2 linked regions of the Variovorax terrae genome follow. The protein of the gene in region 1 interacts with the protein of each later gene in a pairwise test. Links are inferred from orthologs where the notes say so. Each region holds a gene or a part of one and is shown on either strand. Other genes may lie near its edges. The genes, in order: MMF98_RS14425 and clpB.

Region 1 (14,645 bases):
GTAGCGCGAGCCGCCGCGGCTGGCCGCATCGCGCTTGACGGCGATCAGCAGGCACTGCGGGTCGTCGAGCCGGTGGCTGACCAGCGAGTACTGGCGCGCCAGCCCGCCGGGCAGCACCACGTCGATGTGGGCGCCGGCGTCGGCCGCCGGCATCGGCTGGCCGTCCAGCCGGCGGAACTCGATCAGCAGCGTGTCGCGCGCGGCGTAGCGGATCGATTCCAGGCGAGCGGGGAATGGCCCGGGGGCGGGGGAAGGGGTAGTCATGGTCATGCGGTGTCAGGCCCTAGCCCTTGCGGAAATAGTTGCCGGCGGGCACGCGGACCAGGTCCTGCGCGGCGTCGAAGATCAGGCCGGCCGGGTCCTGGCCGTCCTGCACGGCCTTGATCTGGCGCGCCAGGGTGCGCCGCAGCATGGCCACGCCCTTGTCGCTGGTGGCCAGGTGCTCCTCCGAGTGCTGCGTCACCGGGCCCTGGCCGACCTGGGCCTCCCAGTCGCCCGGGTACATCTGGCGCTCCTCGGGCGTCATCTTGGACCAGGGCCGCAGGTTGGGGCTGCGCGGCAGCCGGTCCACGCTCTCGGGCACCTTCATGATGATGCACAGGCGGTGGTTGGTGTCGTCCACCGGCACCACCCAGCCGACGCCGCCCGACGGGCCCTCGGTCAGCTGCACGTTGGGCACGATGCGCACATAGGGGAACATGGCCACGGTGATGCGGTCCATCTCGCGCCCGTCGTCGAGCTTGCGGTAGGCCGTGTACTGCATGCCGCTGCCGGTGTACTCCCAGTTCACGCTGGGCATCACGCCCATCTCGGGCACGAACTGCACGCCGCTGAAGCTGGTGTGCAGGATCGGGATGTGGAACGGGTCCATGATGTTCTCCCACTCCTGCAGCCAGTTGCAGGGCACCAGCTCCACGTCGTCGTCGCCGCCCGCGTAGAGGCTGGAGTGCGTCACCAGCAGCTTGTAGCCGGGCTCGACCTGCTCCAGGATGTCCCAGCGCGGCAGCACGGGCATCCTGTCGGGCGGGCCCATGTAGGCCCACACCATGCCGTAGCGCTCCTGCAGCGGATACCAGGGCTGGCGCACCTTGTCCTTGTGCTGGCCGCCGCCGGGCTCGCAGGGCTGGTCCAGGCAGTGGCCCTGCACGCCGAACAGCCAGCCGTGGTAGCAGCAGCGGATGCCTTCGGCCTCGACCTTGCCGTAGAACAGCGAGGTGCCGCGGTGCGCGCAGCGCGGATAGAGCAGGCCGGGGCGGCCCTTGCCGTCGCGGAAGATGATGAGGTCCTCGCCCAGGATGCGGATGTTCTGGGGCGTCGCGGTGACGCGCTCGGACAGCGTCACCGGATGCCAGTAGCGCCGCATGAACTCGCCGCAGGGCGTGCCCGGGCCCACTTCCGTGAGCAGGGCGTCATGCGTCGGCGGCTTGCGGCCATAGGCCATGCCAGAAAGATCGATGGGTACCCAGTCTGTCACCGTGTTCTCCTTCTCCAGTCGGTCATCACATCAGGGGGCCTGGCCAGGCAGGCCCGCGCCTTGGGCGGCGTCGGGCGATGTTAAATCAAAATTGACCGTTTGGTCAAACCTGTTGATTCAATTTTATCGGGCACCAGGCTGGCCGGGTGCGCGCGGGCTGGCGGCGCGCATCGGCCCTGGCGGGGAGGCATGGCGAAGCGGGGTGGGAAAGGGAATGAGGATGAGAGCGCTGAAAGCGCCTGGTGCCGGAGGCCGGAATCGAACCGGCACGCCTTGCGGCGGGGGATTTTGAGTCCCCTGCGTCTACCAATTTCACCACTCCGGCACGGAAGGGAAGAGAGCCTGAAATTATGGCACAGTGCATGTCATGAACTATCCCACCATCGAAGACGCCATTGGCAAGACGCCGCAGGTGGCGCTGCAGCGCATCGGCGCGGCGGAGAACGCGAAGCGCGGCAACGTGATCCTGGGCAAGCTGGAAGGCAACAACCCGGCCGGCTCGGTGAAGGACCGGCCCGCGCTCTCGATGATCCGGCGGGCGGAGGAGCGCGGCGAGATCAAGCCCGGCGACACGCTGATCGAGGCCACCTCGGGCAACACCGGCATCGCGCTGGCCATGGCCGCGGCCATCAAGGGCTACCGCATGGTGCTGATCATGCCGGAGGACCTGTCGGTCGAGCGCGCCCAGACCATGAAGGCCTTCGGCGCCGAGCTGATGCTCACGCCCAAGAGCGGCGGCATGGAGTACGCGCGCGACCTGGCCGAGAACATGCAGCGCGAGGGCAAGGGCCGGGTGCTCGACCAGTTCGCCAACCCGGACAACCCGCGCATCCACTACGAGACCACCGGGCCCGAGATCTGGGCCGACACGAAAGGCCGGATCACGCATTTCGTGAGCGCCATGGGCACCACCGGCACCATCACCGGCGTCTCGCGCTTCCTCAAGGAAAAGAACCCGGCGGTCAGGATCATCGGCGCCCAGCCCAGCGAAGGCTCGCGCATCCCCGGCATCCGCAAGTGGCCGCAGGAATACCTGCCCAAGATCTACGACCCGCAGTACGTGGACGAGATGGTCTACGTGAGCCAGGACGAGGCCGAGGAGATGTGCCGGCGCCTGGCGCGCGAGGAAGGCATCTTCGCCGGCATCTCGGCCGCCGGCGCCTGCTGGGTGGCGCAGGAGATCGCCAAGACGGTGGAGAACGCGACCATCGTGTTCGTGGTCTGCGACCGCGGCGACCGCTACCTGTCGACCGGCGTGTTTCCCGCGTGATTTTTGAAGAAATCCGGCCGATGTCCGCACGCAGCGGTCTTTCTAAGCTATCAAATCCGTAGCAAACGATGCATGAATTCAGGTTCTGCCCGAACTGCGCCACGCCGCTGCAGTTCATCGCGCAGATGGAGGACGGCGGCGAGAAGCAGCGCCTGCGCTGCGCGGCGTGCGGCTGGACCCACTGGAACAACCCGACGCCGGTGCTGGCGGCGGTGGTCGAGTACCGCGGCAAGGTCCTGTTGGCGCGCAACGCGGCCTGGCCTGGCCGGGCGTTCGGGCTGATCACCGGCTTCATGGAGGCCGGCGAGACGCCGCAGGGCGGCATCGCGCGCGAGATCAAGGAAGAGACCAACCTGGACGCCAGCGAGCTCAAGCTGATCGGCGTCTACGATTTCCAGCGCATGAACCAGGTCATCATCGCCTACCACGCGGTGGCCGACGGCGAGGTGAGCCTGTCGCCGGAGCTGGTGGAGTACCAGCTCTACGCGCCCGAGGCCGTCAAGTGCTGGCCCGCGGGCACCGGCTACGCGCTGGCCGACTGGCTCAGGACGCGCGGCCACGAGCCGCAGTTCATGGAGTGGGCCAAGCGCTAGCCAACCCGAAAATCGGGGAAAACAGCGGAAGGTCCGCATCCGCGGGTCGTTTTCTGCTATTTATTTCATAGCGACCAGCTTTTGTGCCCGCGCGGCGCGGCCGACGCCGGCTCAGTTGGTCACCGTGATCTTCTCGTCCACGATCACCTTGGTCCAGCGCGCGATGTCGGCGGCGAGAAAAGCCTGCGCTTCGGCGGCGGAGCTGGTCCAGCCCTCGGCCGCCTGCAGGCGCAGGCCCTCCAGGATGTCGGGGCGGCGCAGCGTGGCGTGGACCATCTCGTTGAGCCGGGCCACGATGGCCGGCGGCAGGTTCTTCGGCCCGGCCAGCGCATACCAGGCGCTCACGTCGAAATCGGGCACCACGGTCTCGGCCACCGTCGGAATGGCGGGGTAGAGCGAGAACCGGTTGCGCGACGTGACTGCCAGCGGCTTGACCTTGCCGCTCTCGATGTGCGAGGACATGCCCGCCATCGAGGTGTAGATGATCGGCACCTCGCCGCCCATCACCGCCATCGCCGGGGCGCTGCCGCCCTTGTACGGCACATGCGTGAGGCGGAAGCCGCCGCGCGCCTGCATCAGCACCGCGGCCAGGTGCATGCCGCTGCCGGCGCCGCCGGAGCCGTAGTCGATCTTGCCGGGCTCGGCCTTGGCCTTCTTCACCATCTCCTGCACCGTGGCAAAGCCCGCGCTCGGCCCCGCGATGATGGCGAACGGGCTGCGCGCCACCATCGAGACCATGGTGAAGTCGTTGACCGGATCGAACGGCAGGCTCTTGTACAGCCCGGGTGCGGCCGAGTGGCCCGAGGCCATCAGGAACAGCGTGTAGCCGTCGGGCTCGCTCTTGGCCACGAAGTTGGCGCCGATGGTGCCGCCCGCGCCGGGCTTGCCCTCGACGATGGCCTGCTGGCCGAACTTCTCGGGAAACTGCGCAGCGATCAGCCGCGCCAGGTTGTCCACCGGGCCGCCCGAGGTGAAGCCATGGACGATGCGCACGGGCTTGTTCGGCCAGCCCGTGCCGGCGGCCGGCGCCTGCGCGGCCACCGGCAGCGTGGCGGACGAGAGCGCCGCGACGGAGGCGAGGGTGAATTGACGGCGTTTCATATGAAGAACTCCTCGGGTTGGGGCCCGCGCTGGACCGGGCGGGAGACGAACTGGCCTTCCTCGAACATGCGCATGCGCGAGGCGAGCAGTTCCTGCTGGAGTGCGGCCAGGCGCTGCTCGTTGAAGGTGAGCTTGCCGTTGCGCTTGACGAATTCGCCGGCCACCAGCACGTTCTCGATATCGGAGGTCTCGGCGTACATCACCACGATGTGGGCGGCATTGCCGCCGGGCAGCGCCGGGAAGATGTTCATGCCGCGGCAGTCGAACATCACCAGGTCGGCCTGCTTGCCCGGCGTGATCGAGCCGGTCTTCTTGTCCAGCCCGAAGGCCTTGGCCCCGCCCATCGTCGCCCAGTACAGCGCGTCGCGCGTCAGCGTCGAGTGCTGGGTCTTGGCCGGCCACTGGCCCGCATGCCACAGGCTGCGGTTGTCCAGCTCGCGCTGGTGCAGGAAGGCATGGCGCGTAACGGCCAGCATCGAGCTGTTGAAGTAGGGATCGCAGTCGGTGCCCAGCGATGGCATCGCGCCGTGGCGGATCAGCCGCCCCAGCATCGCCGGCTGCTCGTAGTTGAGCATCTCCGTCAGGTTCGTCGCCGTGATCGTGCAGCCCGCGTCCAGCACGATCTTGAGCTCCTGCTCGTCGAAGCAGTTGCCGTGGCCGATGTTGTGGTCCGGGCCCAGCAGGCCTTCCTTTGCCAGGCGCGGGTAGCCGTCCTCCACCACGCGCTTGCCCTTGCGGCCGTAGGTGTGGGCCGAGTTGATCAGGCCGTACTCGCGCGCCAGTCGGATGTCGTGCGCGGCCACCTCGTACTCGCCCCAGTCCGGCCCGAGGATCGCCATCGCCAGCGTGACCAGGCGGTCGTCGGAGGCCAGGCGGCCGGTGCGCAGGCGGTGGATCTCCTCGCGCGGAAACGGCTTCTTGTGGTACGGCACCTCGCCCGGGCGCTCGGGCGGCTTGACGGTGCCGCGCGCGAACACGGCGCGGATGCCGGATTCCTCCAGGGCGTCGATCGCCACGTCGGTCATCTCGGCGTCGCGCAGGATGTGGCACCAGTCGACGATGGTGGTGGTGCCGTTGCGCATCTGGTTGAGCGAGCCCAGCAGGTTGCCCAGGTACACGTCGCGCACGCCGTAGCGGGTGGCGAGGTTCTGGTGCATGTTGGCGTGGTAGTCGCGGCTGCCGACCCAGTCGCTGCCGATGCCGCGCAGCTGGTATTCCCAGGTGTGGATGTGCGCATTGACGAGGCCGGGCGTGACGATGCGGCCGCGGCCATCGATCACCTCGGCGTCCGCCACGGACAGCTTGGGCGCGACGGCTGCGATCCTGCCGTCCTCGATGAGGATGTCGGCGTCGTCGAAATCCCCGACGTCGGGGTCCATCGAGAGGATGTGGGCGTGCTGGATGAGGGTGCGTGTCATGGGTTTCCTTGAAGAGAGCGGAGGTCTGGACGGGCCGGGCTCAGGCCGGCGCGCAGGCGAAGCCGGCCAACGATCGCCGGGCGGCACCGGCTCGGGGCGGGTGGCGGGGCGCGTCATGCCATTTCAGTGCAAACGTTTGCATTTCGGTGCGAAAAGAAGGGGCGGTGATCTTTTTCATTCCTTGCGAAATCCGTGCCAGTACAGGGGTGGGGCATGATCCACACCGATGGCCACCGTGCCGGGCAGAGGCCGGTGAGACCCTGGTGGCACGGCGTGCGCACCGTGGTTCCGGGCACCGGTATCCGGGCCGGCAAGCCCGTCTGGTGTTGTTCTGGCGCATGGGTCTGGGTCGTCGAACGGGAAGTGCAAACGTTTGCACATTTTCTGCAGCGAGGCCGGGAGCGTCCATGAGGGTTTCTGCCTAAGGGGCGGGATCCGGCGCTGCGCTTCGGTGCCGGGGCGGCGTCTAGAATGGCCCGCTCCATGGCTTCCTCCTCCCGCACCGGCCCCGCCGCCGTTTCCGCCCCGGTGACCATCCGCGATGTGGCGCAGGCTGCCGGCGTGCATGTGTCGACCGTGTCGCGCGCGCTCGACCCGAGGCGGCGCAGCCTGATCAGCGCCGAAGTGCTGGCGCAGGTGGAAGCGGCCGCGCGCAAGCTCGGCTACCGGCCCAACCGCGCGGCCTCGGCCCTGCGCACCGGACGCACCCACACCATCGGCGTGCTGCTGCCGGACATCACGAACGCGGTGTTCCCGCCGATCCTCGAAGGCATCGAGGCCAGCGCGGCGTCGCGCCACTATTTCATGCTCATGGCCCATGCGGCCGACAACGGCACGGCGCGCGCCATCGTCGAGCGCATGCTGGCGCAGCGGGTGGACGGCCTCGTCATGGCCACGGCCACGCGCGACGATCCGCTGATCGACTTCGTCACGGCCGCCGGCATCCCGGCGGTGCTGGTCAACCGCGCCGACGATTCCGGCCGGCTCGGCGCCGTCGTCAGCGACGACCGGCTCGCGATGAAGCTGGCCGTCGACCACCTCGCGCAGCTCGGGCATGTGCGCATCGCGCACCTCGCAGGCCCGCAGAACCTGCCGACGGGCGTGGGCCGCCGCCAGGGCTTCGAGCAGGCGCTGCGCGACCGGGGGATCAAGCCGTCCCCCATCATCGAATGCACGGCCTACAGCCGCGACGCCGGGCGCCTGGCGATGCAGCAGCTGCTGGCCCGGCCGAAGCGTCCGCAGGCGGTGGTCTGCTGCAACGACCTGGTGGCGCTCGGCGCCTACGATGCGATGCTCGCCGCGGGGCTGCAGGTGCCCCACGATTTGTCGATCACCGGCCACAACGACATGCCGCTGGTCGACCTGGTGTCGCCGCCGCTGACCACGGTGCGCCTGCCGCACCGCGAGCTGGGCTGGCGCGCCGCCGAAATGCTGTTCGAGTCGATCGCGGGCGAGGCCGGCTCGGCCTCGACGGTGGTGCTGCGCCCCGAGCTGGTGGTGCGTGCCTCGACCGCCGCGCCCCGGGTTTTGGCCGGCCATTGATCGCGTTGCCGGAGCGGGATTGGCGGAGTGCTTAAAATTCGGGCAATCCGAAGGAATTCCTGATGAACATCGACAAAGAACTCGACACCCGCGGCCTGAACTGCCCCCTGCCGATCCTCAAGGCCAAGAAGGCGCTGACCGAGATGCTCAGCGGCCAGCTGCTCAAGGTGGTGGCCACCGATTCCGGCTCGCTGCGCGACTTCCAGGCCTTTGCCAAGCAGACCGGCAACGAGCTGGTCGAGCAGCAGACGGTGGGCGGCGATTTCGTGCACGTGCTGCGCCGCCGCTAGCCGGCGCGGCGGCGGCCGCCGCCAGACGCTGAAAACAGCGAGGAGCGCTACAGCGCCAGCGACTTGAGGTAGCTGCGAAAGCGCTCGCCCACTTCGGGGTGCTGCAGCGCCAGTTCCACCGTGGCTTCGAGGAAACCCTGCTTGCTGCCGCAGTCGTAGCGCTTGCCTTCGTACTGCCAGGCGTGCACGCCCTCGGTTTCCATCAGGCGCGCAATCGCGTCGGTGAGCTGGATCTCGCCGCCCGCGCCGCGCGGCTGGTGGCGGATGTGGTCGAACACGGCGGGCGTGAGGATGTAGCGCCCGGCCACGCCCATGCGCGACGGGGCGGCCTCGGGCTGCGGCTTCTCCACCATCTGGCGCACCCGGATCAGGCGCTCGCCCACCGCTTCGCCGGCCACGATGCCGTAGCGCCGCACCTGGGCCAGCGGCACTTCCTGCACGGCGAGCAAAGATGTCTGCAGGCGCTCAAAAACGTCTGCCATTTGTGTCAGTACCGAGGCACCGCCGGGCGGGCCGGTCATCAGATCGTCGGCCAGCAGCACGGCGAACGGCTCGTGGCCCACCAGTTTCTCGGCGCAGAGCACGGCATGGCCCAGGCCCAGCGAGCGCGGCTGGCGCACATAGGAGCAGTCCATGTCGTCGGGCTGCATCGAGCGCACGAGGCTCAGCAGCTCGTGCTTCTGGCTGGCTTCCAGCTCGCTTTCCAGCTCGTAGGCCACGTCGAAATGGTCTTCGATGGCACGCTTGTTGCGTCCTGTCACGAAAATCATGTGGCGGATGCCGGCGGCATAGGCTTCTTCCACCGCGTACTGGATCAGCGGCTTGTCCACCACCGGCATCATTTCCTTGGGCTGGGCCTTGGTGGCGGGCAGAAACCGCGTTCCAAGCCCCGCGACGGGGAAAACGGCCTTGTTGATTCTTGTGACTTTCTGCATCGACATATTCGGGAATTCCCGCTAAAGTGTTTCAAATTGAACACAAATAAGTGACGAAAGCATCACTTTACCCATCTGATCACACAGAGGACAAAGGACGATATCCGGGTGGACATCTTACTTCTTGAGGCGCTGGTACCCGAAGCGATGGCCTGGCTGGAGTCGCGCCATTCCGTGGAGTACCGCCCCGAGCTGGCCGACGATGCCAGTGCCCTGCGCAAGGCCGTCTACAAGGCCGAGGCGGTCGTGCTGCCGCGCAAGGTGGTGCTGACGCGGGAGTTCCTCGATTTCGCGCCGCGGCTGCGCGCCGTGGCGCGCCTGCACGGCGGCACCGACAACACCGACCTCGAAGCCTGCCGCGAGCGCAGCGTCAAGGTGGTCCAGGCCCTGACGGCCAATGTGCGCTCCAATGCCGAGTACCTGCTGGCCGGCCTGCTGCTGCTGTTCCGGCGCGGCATCGGCTCGTCGCTGATCGGCAACCGCCATGCCGACATCCGGCTCGGCCGCGAGCTCAACGGCAGCACCATCGGCATCCTGGGGCTGGCGCCCACCGCCCATACGCTGGCGCTGATGCTGCACTCGCTGGGCGCCAAGCTGGTCGGCTACGACCCGGCCGTGCACCACACCGCGCCGATCTGGGAGCGCCTGCGCATCCAGCCCGTCAGCCTGCCGGAGCTGATGGCCCAGGCCGACGGCGTCTCGGTGCAGGTCATGTATGCCTCGCGCTACCGCGGCTTCGTCAACGACAAGGTGCTGGCGCACTGCAAGCGGGGCCAGGTCTGGGTCGGCACCAGCCGGTCTTCGCTGTTCGATCCGCAGGCGCTGGCCGGCGCGCTCGGCGATGGCCGCATCGACGCCTGCATGATCGACGGCGCCGAGGCCGGCTTCGCCTCGCGCGGTTCGCCGCTGCATGAAGTGGGCAACCTGTTCGTCACGCCGCGGCTGGGCTCGCACACGCGCGAATCGCGCCTGCGCGCGAGCTGGTATGTGGCCCACCGCCTGCATGACGCGCTGAGCGCGCCGCCCAACCTGGATTCGGTGATCAGCGCGCCGATGGGGTTGGCGGAGCCGCCGGCGGCCCGGGAAGAGCCGCAATTCATCATTCGTTGATGAAATTCGGCGAAGGTCCAGGCGGGGCGGTCCTGGGCTGCTCCTGAAAAGATAGCAACCCGCGGCGCCGGGCGCTCAGCCTCTCAACCCAGCCGGGTCAGCTGGTCCCGCACCTTGGCCAGCGTGGCGCCGAAATCCGCCATGCGCTTGCGCTCCTGATCGATCACCGCCGGCGGCGCCTTGGCCACGAAGGCCTCGTTGCCGAGCTTGGCGGTGGCCTTGGCGATCTCGCCTTCGAGCCGCGCGGCCTCCTTGCCCAGGCGGGCCTTCTCGGCCGCGACGTCGATCTCCATGTGCAGGCACAGGTGCGCCTCGCCGACCAGGGCCACCGGGGCGGCCTGCGCGGCCGCGGCCCAGTCGGCCTCGCTGTCGAACACCTTGACCTCGCTGAGCTTGGCCAGGGCCTGCAGCACCGGCGCGGCCTCGCGCAGGAAGGCGGCGTCGCCCAGCGCATAGAGCGGCAGCCGCGCCGCGGGCGACACGCCCATCTCGCCGCGCAGGTTGCGGCAGGCATCGACCAGCGACTTGAGCTTGGCGACATGCGCGATGGCGGCCTCGTCGATCTTCTGCGGCTGGGCCTCCGGATAGCGCGCGATGCTGACCGAGTCGCCAGCGATGCCCGCGACCGGCGCCACCTTCTGCCATAGCGCTTCGGTGATGAACGGGATGATGGGGTGCGCCAGCCGCAGGATGGCCTCCAGCGTGCGGATCAAGGTGCGGCGCGTGGCGCGTTGCTGCGCCGCGCTGCCGGTCTGGATCTGCACCTTGGCGATCTCCAGGTACCAGTCGCAGAACTCGTTCCAGACGAAGTCGTAGACCGTGTTGGCCACGTTGTCCAGACGGTAGTCCTCGAAGCCTTGGGCCACCTCGGCCTCGACCTTCTGCAGCACCGAGCTGATCCAGCGGTCGGCCGGGCTGAACTGCATGTAGCCCTCGAATTCGCCGCCAGGCTGGCACTGCTCCTTCGTGTGCTCCTTCAGCCCGCAGTCCTGGCCCTCGCAGTTCATCAGCACGAAGCGCGTGGCGTTCCAGAGCTTGTTGCAGAAGTTGCGGTAGCCCTCGCAGCGCTTGCTGTCGAAGTTGATGCTGCGGCCCAGCGAGGCCAGCGCCGCGAAGGTGAAGCGCAGCGCATCGGCGCCGTAGGCGGGAATGCCCTCGGGAAACTCCTTCTGCGTGTTCTTGCGCACGGTGGGCGCGGTCTCGGGCTTGCGCAGGCCGGTGGTGCGCTTCTCCAGCAGCGGCTCCAGCGAGATGCCGTCGATCAGGTCCACCGGGTCGAGCACGTTGCCTTCGCTCTTGCTCATCTTCTTGCCGTGCGAGTCGCGCACCAGGCCGTGGATGTAGACATGCCTGAACGGCACGCGGCCGGTGAAGTGCGTGGTCATCATGATCATCCGGGCGACCCAGAAGAAGATGATGTCGTAGCCCGTGACCAGCACGGTGCTGGGCAGGTAGAGGTTGTAGTCGTCGGTCTCGCCCGTTCCCTGGTGTGGCCAGCCCATGGTGGAGAAAGGCACCAGCGCGGAGGAATACCAGGTGTCGAGCACGTCCTCGTCGCGGCGCAGCGTCTTGCCCGGCGCCTGGGCCTGGGCTTCGGTCTCGCTGCGGGCCACGATCACCCGGCCGTCTTCGTCGTACCAGGCCGGGATCTGGTGGCCCCACCAGAGCTGGCGGCTGATGCACCAGTCCTGGATGTTGTTCATCCACTGGTTGTAGGTGTTGACCCAGTTCTCGGGCACGAACGTCACCTGGCCGGACTGGACGGCGTCGATCGCCTTCTGCGCGATGCTCCGGCCCGTGGGGTCGTCCTTGCCGACCTGGCTCATGGCCACGAACCACTGGTCGGTCAGCATGGGCTCGATCACCTGGCCGGTGCGCGCGCAGCGCGGCACCATGAGCTTGTGCTTCTTGACCTCGACCAGGAAGCCCTGCGCTTCGAGGTCGGCCACCACCTGCTTGCGCGCCACGAAGCGGTTGAGGCCGCGGTATTTCGCGGGCGCGTTGTCGTTGACGGCGGCGTCCAGCGTCAGCACGCCGATGATCGGCAGCTTGTGGCGCTGGCCCACGGCGTAGTCGTTCACGTCGTGCGCGGGCGTGACCTTGACCACGCCGGTGCCGAAGGCCTTGTCCACGTAGTCGTCGGCGATCACGGGAATGTCGCGGTCGCACAGCGGCAGCTTGACCGACTTGCCGACCAGGTGCCGGTAGCGCTCGTCCTCGGGGTGCACCATCACGGCCACGTCGCCGAGCATGGTTTCGGGCCGCGTGGTGGCCACGGTCAGCGATTCGCCGCTGCCGTCGGCCAGCGGGTAGCGGATGTGCCAGAGGAAGCCGTCTTCCTCTTCGCTTTCGACCTCGAGGTCGCTCACGGCGGTCTTGAGCTCGGGATCCCAGTTCACCAGGCGCTTGCCGCGGTAGATCAGGCCCTGCTCGTACAGGCGCACGAAGGTTTCGGTGACGACCTTCGAGAGCTTGTCGTCCATGGTGAAGTACTCGTGGCCCCAGTCCACGCTGTCGCCCATGCGGCGCATCTGCGTGGTGATGGTGTTGCCCGACTTCTCCTTCCACTCCCAGATCTTGGCGACGAAGTTCTTGCGGCCCAGGTCGTGGCGGCTGGTTTTCTGCTCCTGCAACTGGCGTTCCACCACGATCTGGGTGGCGATGCCCGCATGGTCGGTGCCCGGCACCCACAGGGTGTTGAAGCCCTTCATGCGGTGGTAGCGCGTGAGGCTGTCCATGATGGTCTGGTTGAACGCGTGGCCCATGTGCAGCGTGCCCGTGACGTTGGGCGGCGGTAGCTGGATCGAGAAGGCCGGCTCGCCGGCCTTGGGCGCCTGCGTGCCGCGCCAGCCCGCGGCGGCATAGCCGCGCCGCTCCCACTCGGGGCCCCAGTGGGCCTCGATGGCGGCCGGCTCGAAGGATTTGGACAGGCTGTTGAGGCCGGGTTGCTGCAGGGTGTCGCTCATGGCGTGGACTTCAAAATGACGAACGGCACCCGCAGGTGCCGTTGGATGACCGGGTGGGAAACCGCAATTTTACTTGGGGATGTCCTTTGCCGCCTCGATGCAGGCCTGCAGCACCTTGGCGTCGCCCACCTGGTTGGCCAGCAGCAGGACGAGGCGCGCGTTGAAGAGTTCGGACTGCGGCTGGCTCAGGCCCTGGTGGGCGTCCAGCAGCTGCTCGTAGAACAGGTCCGCGTCCTGGAAGTTGAGGATGGTTTTCATGCGGCCTCCTGATCGGCGCCCAGGGATTTCTCGATGGCGCGCACCAGCGCGGCGTCGATGGCCTCGCCGGTGGCGGCCACATAGCTGTCGGGGCGCAGCAGCGCCCAGGCATGGCCGGCCAGGTGGCAGGCGCCCCGCAGGTGGCCTTCAGGGTCGCGCACATGCTCGCGCACGGCGGCCGGGTCGCCGGCGCCCAGCACCTGCACGCAGCGCACGGGCGCCGCCTGGGCGAGCGCGCGCAGGCGTTGCCGGTCGGCCGCCTCGAGGCGGCCGAACACCAGCAGCAGCAGGTGGCCGCCGGCCCATTGCAGCAGGTCGTTGACGACGCCGCGGCTGCCGTCGGCCCACTGGAAGCCCACGTTCTGCACCGACAGGCCGCCGGTGCTGTCGCAGGCGCTGGAGCGGGTGTAGGGGTTGGCCACCGCCATGCGGCCGGTGTTGACGAACTGGCGCGCGAACGGGTGCTGCTTGGCCAGGCCGATGGCGGCGTCGCGGAACAGCCGCTCCACGCCGTCGGCCGGGCGCAGGAAGCGCGCCGTGCGGTTGGTCACCAGCACGTTCTGGCGCGCGGCCTCGTGGCGTTCCTCGTGGTAGCTGTGCAGCAGCGCGGGCGCGGCCTGGCCGCGCAGCACGGTGGCCAGCTTCCAGGCCAGGTTGTCGGCGTCGGCGATGCCGGTGTTGCCGCCGCGCGCGCCGAACGGGCTGACCACCTTGGCCGAGTCGCCCATGAAGAACACGCGGCCGTGGCGCATCTGGTCGATGCACTCGCTGCGGTAGGCGTAGGGGCCGACCCAGACGATCTCCACGCCGCAGTCCGCGCCGAACTGGCGCGCCAGGCGCTCGCGCACCACGTCCTCGCGGCTCACGTAGTCGGGGTCGGCGTTGGGCGCCATCTGGTAGTCGATGCGCCAGACGTCGTCGCCCATCAGGTGCTGCCAGACGGCGCGGTTTTCGTTGAACGGCGCCTCGACCCAGGTGTGGCGCTCGGTGGGCGGGCGCTTGGTGAAGCGCACGTCGGCGATGCACCAGCGGTCGTCGCCCTTCTTGGCGGTGACCGAGGCGTTGCACCAGCGCCGGAACGGGCTGTGCGAGCCGGTGGCGTCCACCACGTGGTCGGCTTCGATGCGGTAGCTGCCGGCCGGGGTTTCCACCGTGAGCGTGGCGCCGCCGGCGTTCTGCTCGAAGGCGGTGACGCGGCTTTTCCAGCGCAGGTCCACATGGCCGAGCTCATAGATGCGCTCGACCAGGAAGCCCTCGATGTAGAACTGCTGGATGTTGATGAACGGCGGCTGGCTCGAGAGGTTGTAGGCGCTTTGCTGGCGCAGGTCGAACGAATAGACCTCGTCCTCGCCCGCGAAGGTGCGGCCCACGCTCCACTGGATGCCCTTGGCCGCGATGCGTTCGTAGACGCCCAGGCGGTGGAAGATCTCCAGCGACTTCTGCGTGTAGCAGATGCCGCGCGAGGAGGCGCCCTTGACGCCCACGGTGTTGTCCTCGTCCAGCAGCACCGCCGCCACGCCCAGCCTGGCCAGCGAGCAGGCCAGCGTGAGGCCGGTGATGCCGCCGCCCACGATCACGACCGGGTGCCGCACCACCTGGCCCGAGGCCAGCTCGGGGGGCTCGACGAACGGGTATTCGGGCAGGGTGTAGCCGGCGCCCTGGGTGAATTCGTAGCCGTTGGTAAAGGC
Region 2 (14,827 bases), 690 kb from region 1 along the record:
CTATTTCGCCTCGATCCGCGAGGCCGTCGGCCGGCCCGGCGAGACGCTGGAGACGCAGGCCGCCACGCTGGCGGCCCTGCGCGACGAACTGGTCGCGCGCGGCGGCGCCCATGCCGCCAGCCTGGCGCGCGGCAAGGCGGTGCGCATGGCGCTCGACCAGGCCATGGCCGACGAGTCGGCCGGGCTCGCCGACGGTGCCGAAGTGGCGTTCTTCCCGCCCGTCACGGGCGGCTGACGGCCAGCGCCTGCAGGCGCTCGCGCAGCATCGGCGTGGCCGGCGTCATCGGCGCGCGCAATTCATCGCACAGCCAGCCCTGGCCGGCCAGCACGGCCTTGAGCGGCGCCGGATTCGGCTCGGCGAACAGCGCCTCGATCAGCGGCACCAGCGGCCGCCAGAGCGCCCGCGCCTGCGCCAGCTCGCCTTGCGCCAGCGCGGCCAGCACCGCGGCGAACTGCGCCGTCTGCAGGTGGGCGCTGGCCGCGATGGCGCCGGCGCCGCCCTGCGCCACCGTGCTGAAGATCTGCAGGTCTTCGCCCGCCAGCACCTGCAGCCGCCCGTCGGCGATCAGGGCCAGCGTCTTGGCCGCATCGCCGCCGCAGTCCTTGACGGCGCGGATGTTCGGGTGGCTCGCCAGCGCCAGCAGCGTGTCGCGCTGGATCGCGACGCCCGTGCGGTAGGGGATGTCGTAGACGATCAGCGGCACCGGGCTGGCATCGGCCAGCGCGCCGAACCAGTCGAGCAGGCCCGCCTGCGAGGGGCGGACGTAGCCGGGCGCCGGCATCAGCAGGCCGGCCAGCGGGCGCGAGGCCAGCGTGCGGACCCAGGCCCGCATCTCGGCGAGGTGGTAGCCGCTGGCGCCCATCACCACGGGCAGGCCTGGCGTGGCGTCGAGCACGGTGTCGAGCGCGCCGAGCTGCTCGGCCGTGTCGAGCGCCGCGGCCTCGCCGGTCGAGCCGCAGACGACGAAGCCCGCAACGCCCTGCGAGCGCAGGTGCTGCGCCAGCCGGTGCAGCGCCGCGTGGTCCACGGCGCCGCCGCGAAACGGGGTGACCAGGGGAACCCACAGGCCGGAGAAATCGGTGGAGGTAGAAGACACGCATCAATCCTTTCGAACAACGACCGGTGAAAGAACCGTCGTGCGGATGCGCGAGGAGGGCCGGGCAGGGGACAGGGCAGATCGGTTCCATCGCTCATCTGAGGACGGAACCGCAGCCCCGGTCAGACGAGCTGTGGTTTTTTGGCTTTGGCGACGCCCCGGGCCGCTGCACGGGCGGTGCAGGCGGTGGTGAAGAGGGTGGCGTCAACCATGTGCCCAGTATAGGGGCAGCGGCCGCCTTGCCGCGCGGCCGCGCGTTGCGTCATTCGTCCGCGGGCCGGGGTTGCTGTTCTGCGATCAGCATCTCGGTGCTGATCTCGGAGCCGGACAGCATGTGCTCGTACATGATCTGGCGGACCGTCGCGTGGTCCCGGGCCGTGAGGGCATTGGCCAGCGCCAGATGCTCGGCCATCGCCTCGCCCCAGCGCGCCAGGTGCATGGTCGAGCGAAAGCGCTCGCGCCGCACCCGCGCATTGAGGTTGTTGTAGTTTTCTTCGAGCAGCGGGTTGCGCGCATAGCGCACCAGGCTCTCGTGGATGCACTGGTTCAGCGCGAAGTACTGGGCCCGGTCGCCGCGCTTGAAGGCGCTGTCCAGAGAGTGCGTCAGCGCAACGATGGTCGACAGCTCCTGGTCGGTGGCGCGCCGCGAGGCGAGGTCGGCCGCCGTCATCTCGAGCCCGGCGACCAGATCGAACAGGTGGCGGATGTCGGTCTCCGACAGGGCCTTGACGTAGGCGCCGCGGCTGGGCGGCAACTCGATCAGGCCCTCGCCCGCCAGGGACCGGAAGGCTTCCCGCAGCGGCGTGCGTGAAATCTTCAGCTGCTCCGTGAGGCTGGTTTCATTGAGGCGCTCGCCGGGCGCCAGCTCGCCCGAAAAAATCATCTGCCGCAGCCGCTCCAGGGCAAAGGTGTGGAGCGCCTTGCGCGAGGTGGACCAGCGTGGCGCGAGCGCCGTGTCGGTGTCGTTGTCGGGGGGCATGAACGGGTGGGGTGGGGGACTCGGTCGGACTGCCAGTTTAGCGGCTTGGCTCTTTTCTCTGAAATTATTGAATACAATAAATTGCCAAAAATGCCTTTATTTGCCAAAATATTGAATACAACAATATTGTTTTTCTTCTTTGAATGCAACTTTGCAAAGGTGTCTATGAAACTGTTCAAGTCCCTGCCTGCGCTGGCCCTGAGTCTGTTGAGCTCGGTGGCCATGGCCCAGCAATTCCCTGAAAAGGCGCTGCAGTACACGGTGCCGTTCCCGGCCGGGGGTGAGTCCGACGTGGTGGCGCGGTTCCAGCAGGACGCCCTGCGCCGCCTGCATGGCAAGGACATGGTCATCCTCAACAAGGCCGGCGCCGGCGGGGGCCTGGCCTGGGGCCAGATCAACAGCCTGCCGGCCGATGGCTACAACGTGGTCAGCGTGAACCTGCCGCACATCGTGCTGCAGCCGCTCGAAGGCCAGGTGCAGTACAAGACCGAGGACATCAAGTCGGTCTATTTCTACACCTACACCCCCGACGCCCTGATCGTCCCGGCGGACAGCCCGTACAAGACGCTGCAGGACCTGGTGCGCGCGGCCAAGGAGCGTCCGGGCACGCTCATGATCGGCGGCACCGGAACCAATTCGGCCAACCACCTGGCCGCCGCCCGCCTCAACCAGATCACCGGCATCAGCACCACCTACGTGCCGTTCAAGGGCTCGGGCGATCTGAACCCCATGCTGCTGGGCAGCCACATCCAGGCCATGATGAGCTACACCACCGCGGCCTTCCAGCTCAAGGACAAGGTGCGGGTGCTGGCCGTGGCCATGCCGGCGCGGCACCCGAGGCTGCCCGGCGTGCCGACCTTCAAGGAACTCGGCATCGACTGGGTGGATGGTGCTTACCGCGGCGTGGCCGTGCCCCGGAACACGCCAGTGGAGATGCAGCGCAAGCTGGCGGCCCTGTTTGCCGAAATCAACCGCGAGCCGGAGTACCAGCAGAAGATGGCGGCCGCCGGCTTCGAGCTGGTGGATGTTGCACCGGCCGGCATCGATGCCTTCATGGCCGAGCGTTCCAAGGGCTACCTGGCCGTGGCCAAGAGCATGGGCCTGATCAAATGACCGAGGCACCGACGGGCCTTGTGGGGGACGCGCGCTACCCCGTGGATTTTGAATCGGCGCGCCGGCAGTTTCCCGCCGCCCTGCGCCAGACCTACCTCAACATCGGCTCCAAGTCGGTCCTGTCCGATGCCGCGCATGCGGCGGCGCTGGCGTCGATCGGGCTGACCTGGCAGGGCACGGACGACAAATCCTCCGACAACGAGGCCGCGCTGCAGCAGGTGCGCGGCAAGTTCGCGCGACTCATCGGGGCGGCCTCGGGCAACGATGTCGCGTTCACCAAGAACGTGACGGAAGGGCTGAACGCGGTGGCGTCGGCGATGGCGTTCGAGGCGGGCGACAACGTGGTGTTGTGCCCCGAGCTGGAGCATCCCAACAACGTCTACCTGTGGCTGGCGCTGCGCCAGCGCGGCGTCGAGCTGCGCATGGTGCCGGCGCGCGGGGACGGCATCGACGAGGCCGCCTTTGCCGCGGCCATCGACGCGCGCACGCGCATCGCCACCGTGTCGTCGGTGACGTTCACCCCGGGCTACCGGACCGATCTGCAGCAGATCAGCCGCGCCTGCCGCCGGCATGGCGCGCTGTTCCTGGTCGATGCGGTGCAGTCGGCGGGCGTGCTCGACCTCGACGTGCAGCGCGAGGGCATCGACGCGCTCGCCACCTCGACCAGCAAGGGCCTGCTGGGCCTGTTCGGCCTGGGGCTGCTCTATGTCCGGCCCGAGTGGGCCGAGCGCCTGACGCCGGCCGCGATCGGGCGCTACAGCGTGGTGCGCGGCGCGGGGCATCAGTCGGAGCTGGAGAGCTTCGACTACGCGCTGCTGCCCGATGCGCGCCGCTTCGAGGCCGGCAACTACAACTGGCCCGGGGTGGCGGCGCTCGACGCCTCGCTGAGCGGCCTGCTGGCGCTCGGCATCGCCCGAATCGACGCCCACGCCTGCGGGCTGGCGGCCGAGTTGCGCGAGGCGCTGGGGCATGCCGGCCTGCCGGTCTGCCGCGCGCCCGGCCGGGACCGCGAGACGCATCTGGTCACCGTGGGACACATGGGGCAGGGCGATGGCTACTCGTCCAGCGATCCGGTGCTGAACGCGTTCGCCGCGCGGCTGCGCGAAGCAGGGGTCAAGTTCAACGTGAGGCGGGGCCTGCTGCGTTTCGGTTTTCACTGCTACAGCGATGCGGAGGACGTGCGCACGGTGCTGGGCGCCTTGCGCGGCTAGCCGGCAGCGCCCACGCGCCCATGTCTGCCTGGGCGCAGTGGCAGAATCGGCTTCATGTCTGCTGCCCGCGTCCTGATCACCGCTGACGACTTCAATCTCGCCGACGAGGTGGCCCGGCTGCGCGCCGGCGACGCGCGGGTGGGCGCCGTCTGCGCGTTCGTCGGCACGGTGCGCGACCGCAATGACGGCGTGGGCGTGGCCAGCCTGGAGCTCGAACACTACCCCGGCATGACCGAGAAGGCCATCGAGGCCATGATCGACGAGGCGCATCGGCGCTTCGACATCCTGGCGGCGCGCGTGATCCACCGCATCGGCCTGCTGCAGCCGCAGGACCAGATCGTGCTGGTGGCCGTGACCTCGCCGCACCGGGGCGAGAGCTTCCAGGCCTGCGAGTTCCTGATGGACTACCTCAAGACCCAGGCCCCGTTCTGGAAGAAGGAGCAGACGCCGGCCGGCGCGCGCTGGGTCGATGCGCGCCAGAGCGACGACGAGGCCATGAAGCGGTGGCAGGAATCGCGGCCCGGCGCCGGCTGAGGTGGCATTCTTCGCGCGCCGGTTGAGATCGGTGCGAAGCCCGGGGCTCGGTTGACTCAGTTGAGATAGCGCGGCCTGTCCGCCGGCTCGGCCGCCGGGCGCGTAACGGAGGCCGGCACCGGCTCGGTCCATCCCGACTGCTGCAGTGCGTGGTCCAGCAAATGCGCAAAACCATGCGTGAGCGACGGCTCCAGCGCCATCTGGAAGCCGCGTGCCTGCGCGACGCCGGGCAACTGCTCCTGAAAGCTCCACTGCAACTGGCCGGTGCCCAGCGGCGTGAGCTGCACCTCGGTGACCAGCAGCGGCTCGGAACCCAGCGGCAGCGAGGCCGGCCGCTCACGGTAGGGGGTGGTGAAGTCCGCCTGCCGCAGGGTTTCTTCCTTCTGGAACTCGGCCATCTTCTTTCCGGCGGGGCTGTCCGGGGCCCGCGGCGCGGCGGCGGGTGGCTGCACGGCCTGCCCGGCCACGACCCGCTCGAGCATCGGCCGCAGCGCCAGCGCCAGACGCCGCGTCAGCCACAGGCGTAACTCCTCGCCGGCCGTGGTGTTGATGCGGACCAGGAGGCGGTCCTGCTCGCTGCTGTACTGGACAGACAGCTGATGAATGTTCATTCTGTTGATTTTAGTCAGCCCGCACTGGCCCGCATGGCTTGAAATCCCCTGGACCAGCCCTAGGTTTGTACAAGTTGGAGATATTTCATGCGTTTGGACAAACTCACCACCAAATTCCAGGAAGCCCTCAGTGACGCCCAGTCGCTGGCCCTGGGCAACGACCACGCCTACATCGAGCCCGTGCACCTGCTGGCCGCCATGCTGCGCCAGGAGGACGGCCCGCGCGCGCTGCTGCAGCGCGCCGGCGCCAATGTGCAGGGCCTGCAGACCGCGGCCGAGGCTGCGCTCAAGCGCCTGCCCCAGGTCGAGGGGCAAGAACAGGTGCAGGTCGGCCCCGAGCTGGGCAAGCTGCTGCAGGCCACCGAGAAGGAGGCCATCAAGCGCGGCGACCAGTTCATTGCCAGCGAGCTGTTCCTGCTGGCCGTGGCCGATGCCAAGGGCGATGTCGGCAAGCTCGCCAAGGAATACGGCCTCACGCGCAAGTCGCTGGAGTCGGCCATCGACGCCGTGCGCGGCGGCCAGAACGTCAACAGCGCCGAGGCCGAAGGCCAGCGCGAGGCGCTCAAGAAATACTGCATCGACCTGACCGAGCGCGCCCGCATTGGCAAGCTTGACCCCGTGATCGGCCGCGACGACGAGATCCGCCGCGCCATCCAGGTGCTGCAGCGGCGCACCAAGAACAACCCCGTGCTGATCGGCGAGCCCGGTGTGGGCAAGACCGCCATCGTCGAAGGCCTCGCGCAGCGCATCGTCGCGGGCGAGGTGCCCGATTCGCTCAAGGGCAAGCGCGTGCTGTCGCTCGACATGGCCGCGCTGCTGGCCGGTGCCAAGTATCGCGGCGAGTTCGAGGAGCGCCTCAAGACCGTGCTCAGCGAGCTGGCCAAGGATGAGGGCCAGACCATCGTCTTCATTGACGAGCTGCACACCATGGTGGGCGCGGGCAAGGCCGAGGGCGCGATGGATGCGGGCAACATGCTCAAGCCGGCGCTGGCGCGCGGCGAGCTGCACTGCGTGGGTGCGACCACGCTGGACGAGTACCGCAAGTACATCGAGAAGGACGCCGCACTCGAGCGCCGCTTCCAGAAGATCCTGGTGGGCGAGCCCACGGTGGAGGCGACCATCGCCATCCTGCGCGGACTGCAGGAAAAATACGAGGTGCACCACGGCGTGGAGATCACCGACCCGGCCATCGTAGCCGCGGCCGAGCTGTCCCACCGCTACATCACCGACCGCTTCCTGCCCGACAAGGCCATCGACCTCATCGACGAGGCCGCGGCCAAGATCAAGATCGAGATCGACTCCAAGCCCGAGGTCATGGACAAGCTCGACCGCCGGCTGATCCAGCTGCAGATCGAGCGCGAAGCGGTGCGCCGCGAGAAGGACGAGGCCTCGCAGAAGCGCTTCGACCTGATCGAGGAAGAGATCGCCAAGCTGCAGAAGGAAATCGCCGACCTCGACGAGATCTGGCAGGCCGAGAAGGCGCAGGCCCAGGGCAGCGCCCAGATCAAGGAAGAGATCGACAAGCTCAAGTTCCAGATCGAGGAGTTCACCCGCAAGGGCGATTTCAACAAGGTGGCCGAGCTGCAGTACGGCCGGCTGCCCGAGCTGGACAAGCGCCTCAAGGAGGCGCAGGCCAAGGAAGCGAAGAAGGGCAGCGCCAGCGCGCCCAAGCTGCTGCGCACCCAGGTCGGCGCGGAAGAGATCGCCGAAGTGGTGGCGCGCGCCACCGGCATCCCCGTGGCCAAGCTGATGCAGGGCGAGCGCGACAAGCTGCTCGTCATGGAAGACAAGCTGCACGAGCGCGTGGTGGGGCAGGACGAGGCGATCACCGCCGTCGCCAATGCCATCCGCCGCTCGCGCGCGGGCCTGTCCGACCCGAACCGCCCCACCGGCTCCTTCCTGTTCCTCGGCCCCACGGGCGTGGGCAAGACCGAGCTGTGCAAGGCGCTCGCGGGCTTCCTGTTCGACAGCGAAGACCACCTGATCCGCATCGACATGAGCGAGTTCATGGAGAAGCACTCGGTCGCCCGCCTGATCGGCGCGCCGCCGGGCTACGTGGGCTACGAGGAAGGCGGCTACCTCACCGAAGCCGTGCGCCGCAAGCCCTACAGCGTGGTGCTGCTCGACGAGGTGGAGAAGGCCCACCCCGACGTGTTCAACGTGCTGCTGCAGGTGCTGGACGACGGCCGCCTGACCGACGGCCAGGGCCGCACCGTGGACTTCAAGAACACGGTGATCGTGATGACCAGCAACATCGGCTCGCACATGATCCAGGCCATGGTGGGCAAGCCCTCCGACGAGATCCGGGATGCGGTGTGGGACGAGCTCAAGAACCATTTCCGCCCCGAATTCCTGAACCGGATCGACGAGACGGTGGTGTTCCACGCGCTCGATGCCAAGCACATCGAGTCGATCGCGAAGATCCAGCTGCGCATCCTCGAACAGCGGCTGCAGAAGATGGACCTCGCGCTGCAGGTGTCCGACACCGCGCTGGCCGAGCTGGCCAAGGTCGGCTTCGATCCGGTGTTCGGCGCACGGCCGCTCAAGCGCGCGATCCAGCAGCGCATCGAGAATCCGCTGAGCAAGCTGATCCTCGAGGGCCACTTCCCGCCCAAGAGCGTGGTGCCGGTGGAGGTGGACCCGATCCGTGAGCCCGGCGTGTTCAAATTCGGGCATACGGTGCACTGAGTCTTGAAAGGATGCATGTTGTGAGCGATTTGCTGGCGGGCATGGCCCGCTTGGTGCTGCGCCTGCTGCTGGTGGCGATGGGGCTGGTCTTTGCGGCCAGCCTGTTCGTGGCCGTGGCGGTGCTGGCTTGTCTCTGGTTCCTGAGGGCGCTCTGGGCCCGGCTGACCGGCCGGCCTGTCACGCCCTGGGTCATGCGGGTCGACCCGCGTGCGGGCTGGAGCCGTTTCTATCAGGCGGGCCCGCGTCCGCCCTCGGCGTCGCCGGCACCGGCCGGCGGCCCGGTGAGCGGCCGCACGCTGCAGGATGTGACGGACGTGGAGCCCAAGGAGCCGCGCGGCTGATCCCCTTGGCCGCTTCAGGGCCGTTGCCGGTTGGGTTTTCCGGCTTTTTTTCGGTACGCTGTCGAAATCCGCTATGGCCGGGCGTCATTGTCATGACGGCGCATGTCGCGCCGCCATCACCCTGAAGGAGATTTCCATGCAATACCTGTTGTTGATCTACGGCGACGAAACGGCCCGGCAACAAGCCAGCGAGGCCGACGTGGGCCAGACCATTGCCGCCTACACGGCCTATACCGAGGCGCTGCAGAAGGCGGGCATCCTGAGCGGCAGCAATCGCCTGCGGCCCAGTGCCGATGGCACCACCGTGCGCGTGGCCAACGGCAAGACCGAGGTGCTCAACGGGCCCTACGCCGAGACCCGGGAGCAACTGGCCGGCTACTACCTGATCGACGTGCCCGATCTCGACGCCGCGCTCTCGTGGGCGGCGCGCTGCCCCGGCGCCAGCCAGGGCACGATGGAAGTGCGCCCGATCTGGGTGATGTCGCGGTAAGCCGCGCCCATGCCCTCACCGGACAGCGCGGCCGCTGCCCAGGCCGCCACCGAGGCGGCCGCGCGCCGCAGCTATGGCAAGCTGGTGGCGTTCCTGGCGGCGCGCACGCGCGACGTGGCAGGGGCCGAGGATGCGTTGTCCGAGGCCTTCGCGGCGGCGCTGGCCGACTGGCCCGTCCATGGCGTCCCGCGCAGCCCCGAGGCCTGGCTGCTGGCGGTGGCGCGCCGCAAGCTGATCGACGCTTTTCGCTTGCGGCGCCATGGTGAAGAGGCCGCCGCCACCCTGGCGCTGATGGCCGGGATGGCCAATGGCGAAGACGATGCCGCGGTGCCCGACGAGCGGCTGGCGCTGATGTTCGCCTGTGCCCACCCGGCCATCGAGGCCGCCGTGCGCGCGCCGCTGATGCTGCAGACCATTCTCGGTTTCGATGCCGCCGCCATCGCCTCGGCGTTCCTGGTGGCGCCGTCCACCATGGGCCAGCGGCTGGTGCGCGCCAAGGCCAAGATCCGGCAGGCCGGGATTCCCCTGCGGGTGCCGGAGCGAACCGAGCTGCGCGAGCGCCTGGACACGGTGCTCGATGCCATTTACGCCGCCTACGCGCAGGGCTGGTCCGACCCGGCCGGCACCGAGGCCCGCCGCCGCAACCTGGCCGAGGAGGCGATCTGGCTCGGCCGGCTCGCGGCCTCGCTGCTGCCCGGCGAGCCCGAGGCGCTGGGCCTGCTGTCGCTGATGCTGCATGCCGAAGCCCGGCGCCCGGCCCGGCGCGATGCGCAAGGCGACTACGTGCCGCTGGCCGAACAGAGCCCCGCCTTGTGGGACGCGCCACTGATGGCCGAGGCCGAGGCGCTGCTGCTGCAGGCCAGCGAGCAGGGCGCGGTGGGGCGCTTCCAGCTCGAGGCCGCCGTGCAGTCGGTGCATGCGGCGCGCCGGCGCACCGGTACCACCGACTGGGCCGCCATCGAGCGGCTCTACGCCGCCCTCGCGGCCCTCACCGGCTCGCCCGTGGTGGCGATCAACCGCGCGGTGGCGCTGGCCGAAATGCACGGCCCCGCGGCGGGCCTGGCCGCGCTCGATGCGCTGGCCGGCGATGCGCGCCTGGCGGACTACCAGCCGTACTGGGCCGCCCGCGCCGGGCTGCTGGCGCGCAGCGGCCAGTCGGGCGCGGCGAACCAGGCGTACGAGCGGGCCATCGGCCTGGAGAGCGATCCGGCGGTGCGGCGCTTCCTGCAGCAGCGCCAGGCCGGGCTTCGCTGAAGCGGCCCGGGCGTGGCCCCTGTCAGTGGGCCTGGAGCGCTGGGTGCGGGCTCGCCGGCTCGCACCAATGGATTTCCACCGTGGTGTGGGCGATCTCCGGGTGGATGGCCAGCTGCTGGCGCACGCGGTCGGGCGTGAGCTGCGGGTCGTGGGTCACCAGCGTCAGCGCGCAGGCATAAGCGTTGCGCCCGACGCGCCAGACGTGCAGGTCGGCGATGCGGGTCTCGTGCGGGTCGCCCGGGAACTCCAGCGCCTCGCGGATTTCGGCCACCACCGGATGGTCCATCTCGCGGTCCAGCAGCACGCGGCCGGTTTGCCGCATCAGGCCCCAGGCCCAGAGCGTGACCAGCACCGCGCCCGCGATGCCCATCGCCGGGTCGAGCCAGGTCCAGCCCAGCCACCAGCCGCCGGCGAGCGCGGCGATCGCCAGCACCGAGGTGGCGGCGTCGGCCAGCACGTGCAGGTAGGCCGATTTGAGGTTCAGGTCTTCATGGGGCGCGTCATCGTGGCCATGGCCGTGGTGATGGTCATGCGCATGGCCGTGGTGGTGGTCGTGCCCCTTCGCGTGCGAACCCGACAGCACGCCCGCGCACACCAGGTTCACCAGCAGCCCCGCCACCGCCACCACCATGGCTTCCAGGTAGTGCACCGGCTGCGGCTGCAGCAGGCGCTCCAGCGAGGCCACCACCATCAGTGCCGCGACGCCGAGCAGCAGGATCGCGCTGGCGAAGCCGCCGAGGATCTCGATCTTCCAGGTGCCGAAGGCGAAGCGCGGGTCGCGCGCGTAGCGCCGCGCGGCGGCATAGGCGAAGGCGCTCAGGCCGATGGCCACGGCGTGCGAGCTCATGTGCCAGCCGTCGGCCAGCAGGGCCATGGAGTTGAACCACCAGCCGGCGGTGATTTCCACCACCATGGCCACCAGCGTGATCCACATCACGGCGCGCGTGCCGCGCTCGGCGGACTCGCTGGCGCTGTGGAAGGCGTGGTCATGGGTCCAGTCGTTCAGGTGTTCGACGTGCATGATGCGGCTCCGGTGATCGATCTGTGCCCATCATACGACGCGGACCGGTCACCGGACTGCTACTGTTTTAATAGCATTGAATGACCGCCCCACCTGGACTATGGGGTGTTTTTCCTCAGAAAGTGGCTCGGGGACTGTCCCATGGCGGCCTTGAACATGGCCGAGAAGGCGCTGTCGCTGGCATAGCCGCTGGCGGCCGCCACCCGGCTCACGGGCGTGCCGCGCGACAGCAGCGGCAGGGCGTGCGCCAGGATGGCCTGCTGGCGCCATTGCTGGTAGCTCAGGCCCAGCTCCTCGCGGAACAGGCGCGCCACGGTGCGCTCGCTGGCGCCGATGTCGGCCGCCCAGTCGGCCAGGGTGGCGCGCTCGGACGGCGCCTGCAGCACCGCCTCGCACAGCGCGCGCAGCCGCTTGTCGCGCGGCAGCGGCACGCCCAGCGCCTGGGTGTCGGCATGGGTCAGTTCGTCGAGCACCAGGCCGGTCAGCATCGCTTCGCGCGCGCCGGCCATCGGCATGTCCAGTGCATGGATCAGCTCGCGCAGCAGCGCCGACACCACCAGCACGCGGCAGCCGCCCCAGCCTTCGGGCGTGGCGCTGGCGTCGATGTAGAGCGTGCGGAACTCGGCCGCCTCCAGCACCGTGATGGCGTGGCGCGCGCCGGGCGCGATCCAGACCGCGCGCGACGGCGGCACGATGTAGGTGATTTCTTCGGGCGTGGCGGCCGTCACCTGCACCATGCCGGTGGCGCAATAGGCGAGCTGGGCCCAGGCATGGCGATGCGGCTCGAAATGGGCGTCGGCCGGCATGGTGCGGGCCCGCACGCGCACCGGCCGCTGCGGGCTGGGCGTGAACGGGTCGGTGTCGCCCAGCGGCGTGAACTGGATGCGGGGGGTGCGGGGCATGGCGTTTGGCGGAAAATAGCGGATACCTGTCTTTTTGTCGCATTTCGGCAGAACAAGCCGATACTACGATAGCGCCATGAGCACTTCAACCACCGCGAATCTTTCCCCCATGGGCGGCGTTCCGCTGCGCCAGGATGCCGGCGTCATCGGCCTCGTGGGCATCGCGCACCTGATCAGCCACTACAGCCAGTTGCTGCTGGCGCCGCTGTTTCCCTGGCTCAAGGAGGCGTTCAATGCCAGCTACGCCGAGCTCGGCTTCCTGATGACGATCTTCTTCGTGGTGTCGTGCGCGGTGCAGACGCTGTCGGGCTTCGTGGTCGATCGTTTCGGGCCGCGGCCGGTGCTGTTCGGCGGCCTGGCCCTGCTGGGGCTGGCGGCGTTCGGCTTCTCCCTCAGCACCAGCTACTGGATGATGGCCGGCTTCTCGGTGGTGGCCGGTGTGGGCAACGGCGTGTTCCACCCGGTGGACTACACGCTGCTCAACCGCAAGGTGAGCGCGCCGCGCCTGGGCCACGCCTACAGCGTGCACGGCATCACCGGCAGCCTGGGCTGGGCGCTGGCGCCGGCCATGCTGGTGCCGATTGCCATGGCGTTCTCCTGGCGCGTGGCGCTGGCCAGCGCGGGCACGCTGGCCTTCGTGGTGCTGGTGATCCTGGTGCTCAACCGCGACAAGCTCTCGCTGCCGGCGGCCGCGCCGGCCAAGGGCGCGCACCCCGCCCAGGGCGCGGGCAACCTGGATTTCCTGAAGATCCCCGCCGTGTGGATGTGCTTTGCCTTCTTCTTTTTCTATGCCGTGGCGCTCAGCGTGGTGCAGGCCTTCGCGCCCGAGGCGGCGCGCCAGCTGCACGGCGTGCCGGTGTCGCTGGTGGCGATGTGCCTCACGATCTACATGGTGTGCAGCGCGGGCGGCATGGTGCTGGGCGGTTTTCTCGCCTCTGACCCGGCGCGCTGCGAGCGCATCGTGGGCCTGGGCTTCGGCGTGGCCGCCTGCATTGCGCTGGTGATCGGCTTTGCCGATGTGCCGGGGCTGGCCGTGCCGGCGCTGTTCGGCGCCATGGGTTTCTCGGCTGGCATTGCCGGGCCGTCGCGCGACCTGCTGGTCAAGCGCTCCACGCCAGAGAACGCCACCGGCCGGGTCTATGGCGTGGTCTATTCGGGCCTGGACATCGGCCAGGCGATCGCGCCGCTGATCTTCGGCACGCTGATGGACCACCAGCAGTACCGCGGCGTGTGGCTCGGCCTCGTGCTGGTGCAGGGCGTGCTGATCGCCAGCGCCTTCAACGTGCGCCGTGCGCGCCGCACCTCGCTGGCCACGGCCTGACGCGGCCGCCGGTGCCGCCAGGGCGCCGGGCGGGTTTCCGTATAGTGGCGGCATGCTCTTCGCCATGGCCCTCCTTCTCCGGCGGCTGCACGCACGGCCACTGCTGTGCGGCGCCGTGCTCGCCCTCCACCTGCTGGGCGCCCACGCGCAGGCGCCGCTTGCCGACCGCCTGACGGGCGACGTCGGGGGCGCCGCCTACATCACGCCAAGCCCGGTGCGCGGCGTGAGCGACACGGCCATCGCGCTGCCCTATGCCTATGCCGACTGGGGGCGCTTCTTCGCGCGCGTCGACACCCTGGGCGTGAAGACGCTGCCGCTGGGCTATGGCTACCTCGAACTGGCGGCGCGCATCAGCTTCGAGGGCTACCGGGCCGACGCCGCGAGCCTGCGCGGCATCAGCGACCGCCGCAACCCGCTGCCCATCGGCATCGGCACCTACCAGGAGACGCCGCTCGGCGGCTTCTTCCTCAATGCGTTCTACGACACCGCCTCGCGCGGCGCGCTGCTCGAGGCCAGCTACGCGGCCGAGCTGCCGGCTGGCCGCTGGACCTTCTACCCGCAGATCGGCGTGGAGCGCCGCAGCGCGCGCTACGTGAGCCATCTGTACGGCGTCACGTCCGCCGAGTCGGCGGCCAGCGGCTACGCGGCCTATGCGCCGGGCGCCTCCACCACGCCGGTGCTGGGCCTGGCAGCCGAGGTGCCGCTGGGTGGCCCCTGGCTGCTGAGCCTGCAGTGGCGGCGCAAGTGGTTCGACGCCGCGGTGCGCAACAGCCCGTTGGTCAATTCCCGCATGCAGGACACCGGGCTGATCGCGCTGGCCTACCGCTTCAAGTAGGGCCTGCGCACACCGCTTTTGCCGCTTATCCCGGCTTGTCGGCCGCCAGCAGCAGGAAGGGCGGGCTGCGCCGGTGCAGCGCGAGATCGGGCCGGCGCTCGATCGCGTCGGCTGCCGGTGCGGGCTCCAGCAGCCGCACCAGCCGCAGGCCAGCGTCGAGCAGGCCATTGACATAGGTGTCGGTGCAGCGGTGGTACTTGCGCACGCCGTCGATGAACCAGTGCGTGTCGCGCGCGCCCTCGTCGCGGTAGCCGTCCACCGGCCAGTGCTGCGGCTGGCCGTCGGGGCCGGCGTGCCATTGCTGAGCGGCGAGGGCAGTGCACATCGGGTGCTCGACCGAGAACGCCAGCCGCGCCCCGGGCGCCATCACCGAGGCGATGCGCGCGAGCGCATCGGCATAGTCGGGCACATAGTGCAGCGCGAGCGAAGA

The links.
Region 2: the proteins of MMF98_RS14425 (region 1) and clpB interact in binary tests that used the Escherichia coli proteins (3 or more experiments, as listed by UniProt). The link is inferred for Variovorax terrae from one-to-one orthologs.

Annotation. Positions count from the first base shown.
Region 1 is NZ_JALGBI010000001.1:3,053,382-3,068,026, reverse strand. The notes cover bases 6,090-9,074. They hold MMF98_RS14425 (sulfurtransferase TusA family protein), read left to right. Parts: upstream 6,090-7,460; coding sequence 7,461-7,688; downstream 7,689-9,074. Other genes in these bases: MMF98_RS14415 (NAD(P)-dependent oxidoreductase), read left to right, coding at 8,732-9,074; galU (UTP--glucose-1-phosphate uridylyltransferase GalU), read right to left, coding at 7,736-8,623; MMF98_RS14430 (LacI family DNA-binding transcriptional regulator), read left to right, coding at 6,340-7,398. In the rest of the region: MMF98_RS14465 (PDR/VanB family oxidoreductase), read right to left, coding at 1-264; MMF98_RS14460 (Rieske 2Fe-2S domain-containing protein), read right to left, coding at 284-1,474; cysteine synthase CysM, read left to right, coding at 1,842-2,744; MMF98_RS14445 (NUDIX hydrolase), read left to right, coding at 2,813-3,337; MMF98_RS14440 (tripartite tricarboxylate transporter substrate binding protein), read right to left, coding at 3,449-4,438; MMF98_RS14435 (amidohydrolase family protein), read right to left, coding at 4,435-5,856; more of MMF98_RS14415, read left to right, coding at 9,075-9,733; MMF98_RS14410 (valine--tRNA ligase), read right to left, coding at 9,817-12,699; MMF98_RS14405 (DUF2783 domain-containing protein), read right to left, coding at 12,769-12,957; MMF98_RS14400 (FAD-dependent oxidoreductase), read right to left, coding at 12,954-14,645. UniProt on the Escherichia coli protein: Involved in thiosulfate metabolism.
Region 2 is NZ_JALGBI010000001.1:2,357,832-2,372,658, reverse strand. The notes cover bases 5,267-8,433. They hold clpB (ATP-dependent chaperone ClpB), read left to right. Parts: upstream 5,267-5,632; coding sequence 5,633-8,233; downstream 8,234-8,433. Other genes in these bases: MMF98_RS11130 (hypothetical protein), read left to right, coding at 8,254-8,433; MMF98_RS11140 (hypothetical protein), read right to left, coding at 5,267-5,545. In the rest of the region: moaD (molybdopterin converting factor subunit 1), read left to right, coding at 1-235; dapA (4-hydroxy-tetrahydrodipicolinate synthase), read right to left, coding at 222-1,097; MMF98_RS11160 (GntR family transcriptional regulator), read right to left, coding at 1,360-2,076; MMF98_RS11155 (tripartite tricarboxylate transporter substrate binding protein), read left to right, coding at 2,242-3,189; MMF98_RS11150 (aminotransferase class V-fold PLP-dependent enzyme), read left to right, coding at 3,186-4,400; molybdopterin synthase catalytic subunit MoaE, read left to right, coding at 4,455-4,934; more of MMF98_RS11140, read right to left, coding at 4,991-5,266; more of MMF98_RS11130, read left to right, coding at 8,434-8,574; MMF98_RS11125 (YciI family protein), read left to right, coding at 8,711-9,064; MMF98_RS11120 (RNA polymerase sigma factor), read left to right, coding at 9,074-10,318; CDF family Co(II)/Ni(II) efflux transporter DmeF, read right to left, coding at 10,341-11,339; MMF98_RS11110 (AraC family transcriptional regulator), read right to left, coding at 11,438-12,241; MMF98_RS11105 (MFS transporter), read left to right, coding at 12,318-13,562; MMF98_RS11100 (MipA/OmpV family protein), read left to right, coding at 13,627-14,397; MMF98_RS11095 (class I SAM-dependent methyltransferase), read right to left, coding at 14,423-14,827. UniProt on the Escherichia coli protein: Part of a stress-induced multi-chaperone system, it is involved in the recovery of the cell from heat-induced damage, in cooperation with DnaK, DnaJ and GrpE. Acts before DnaK, in the processing of protein aggregates.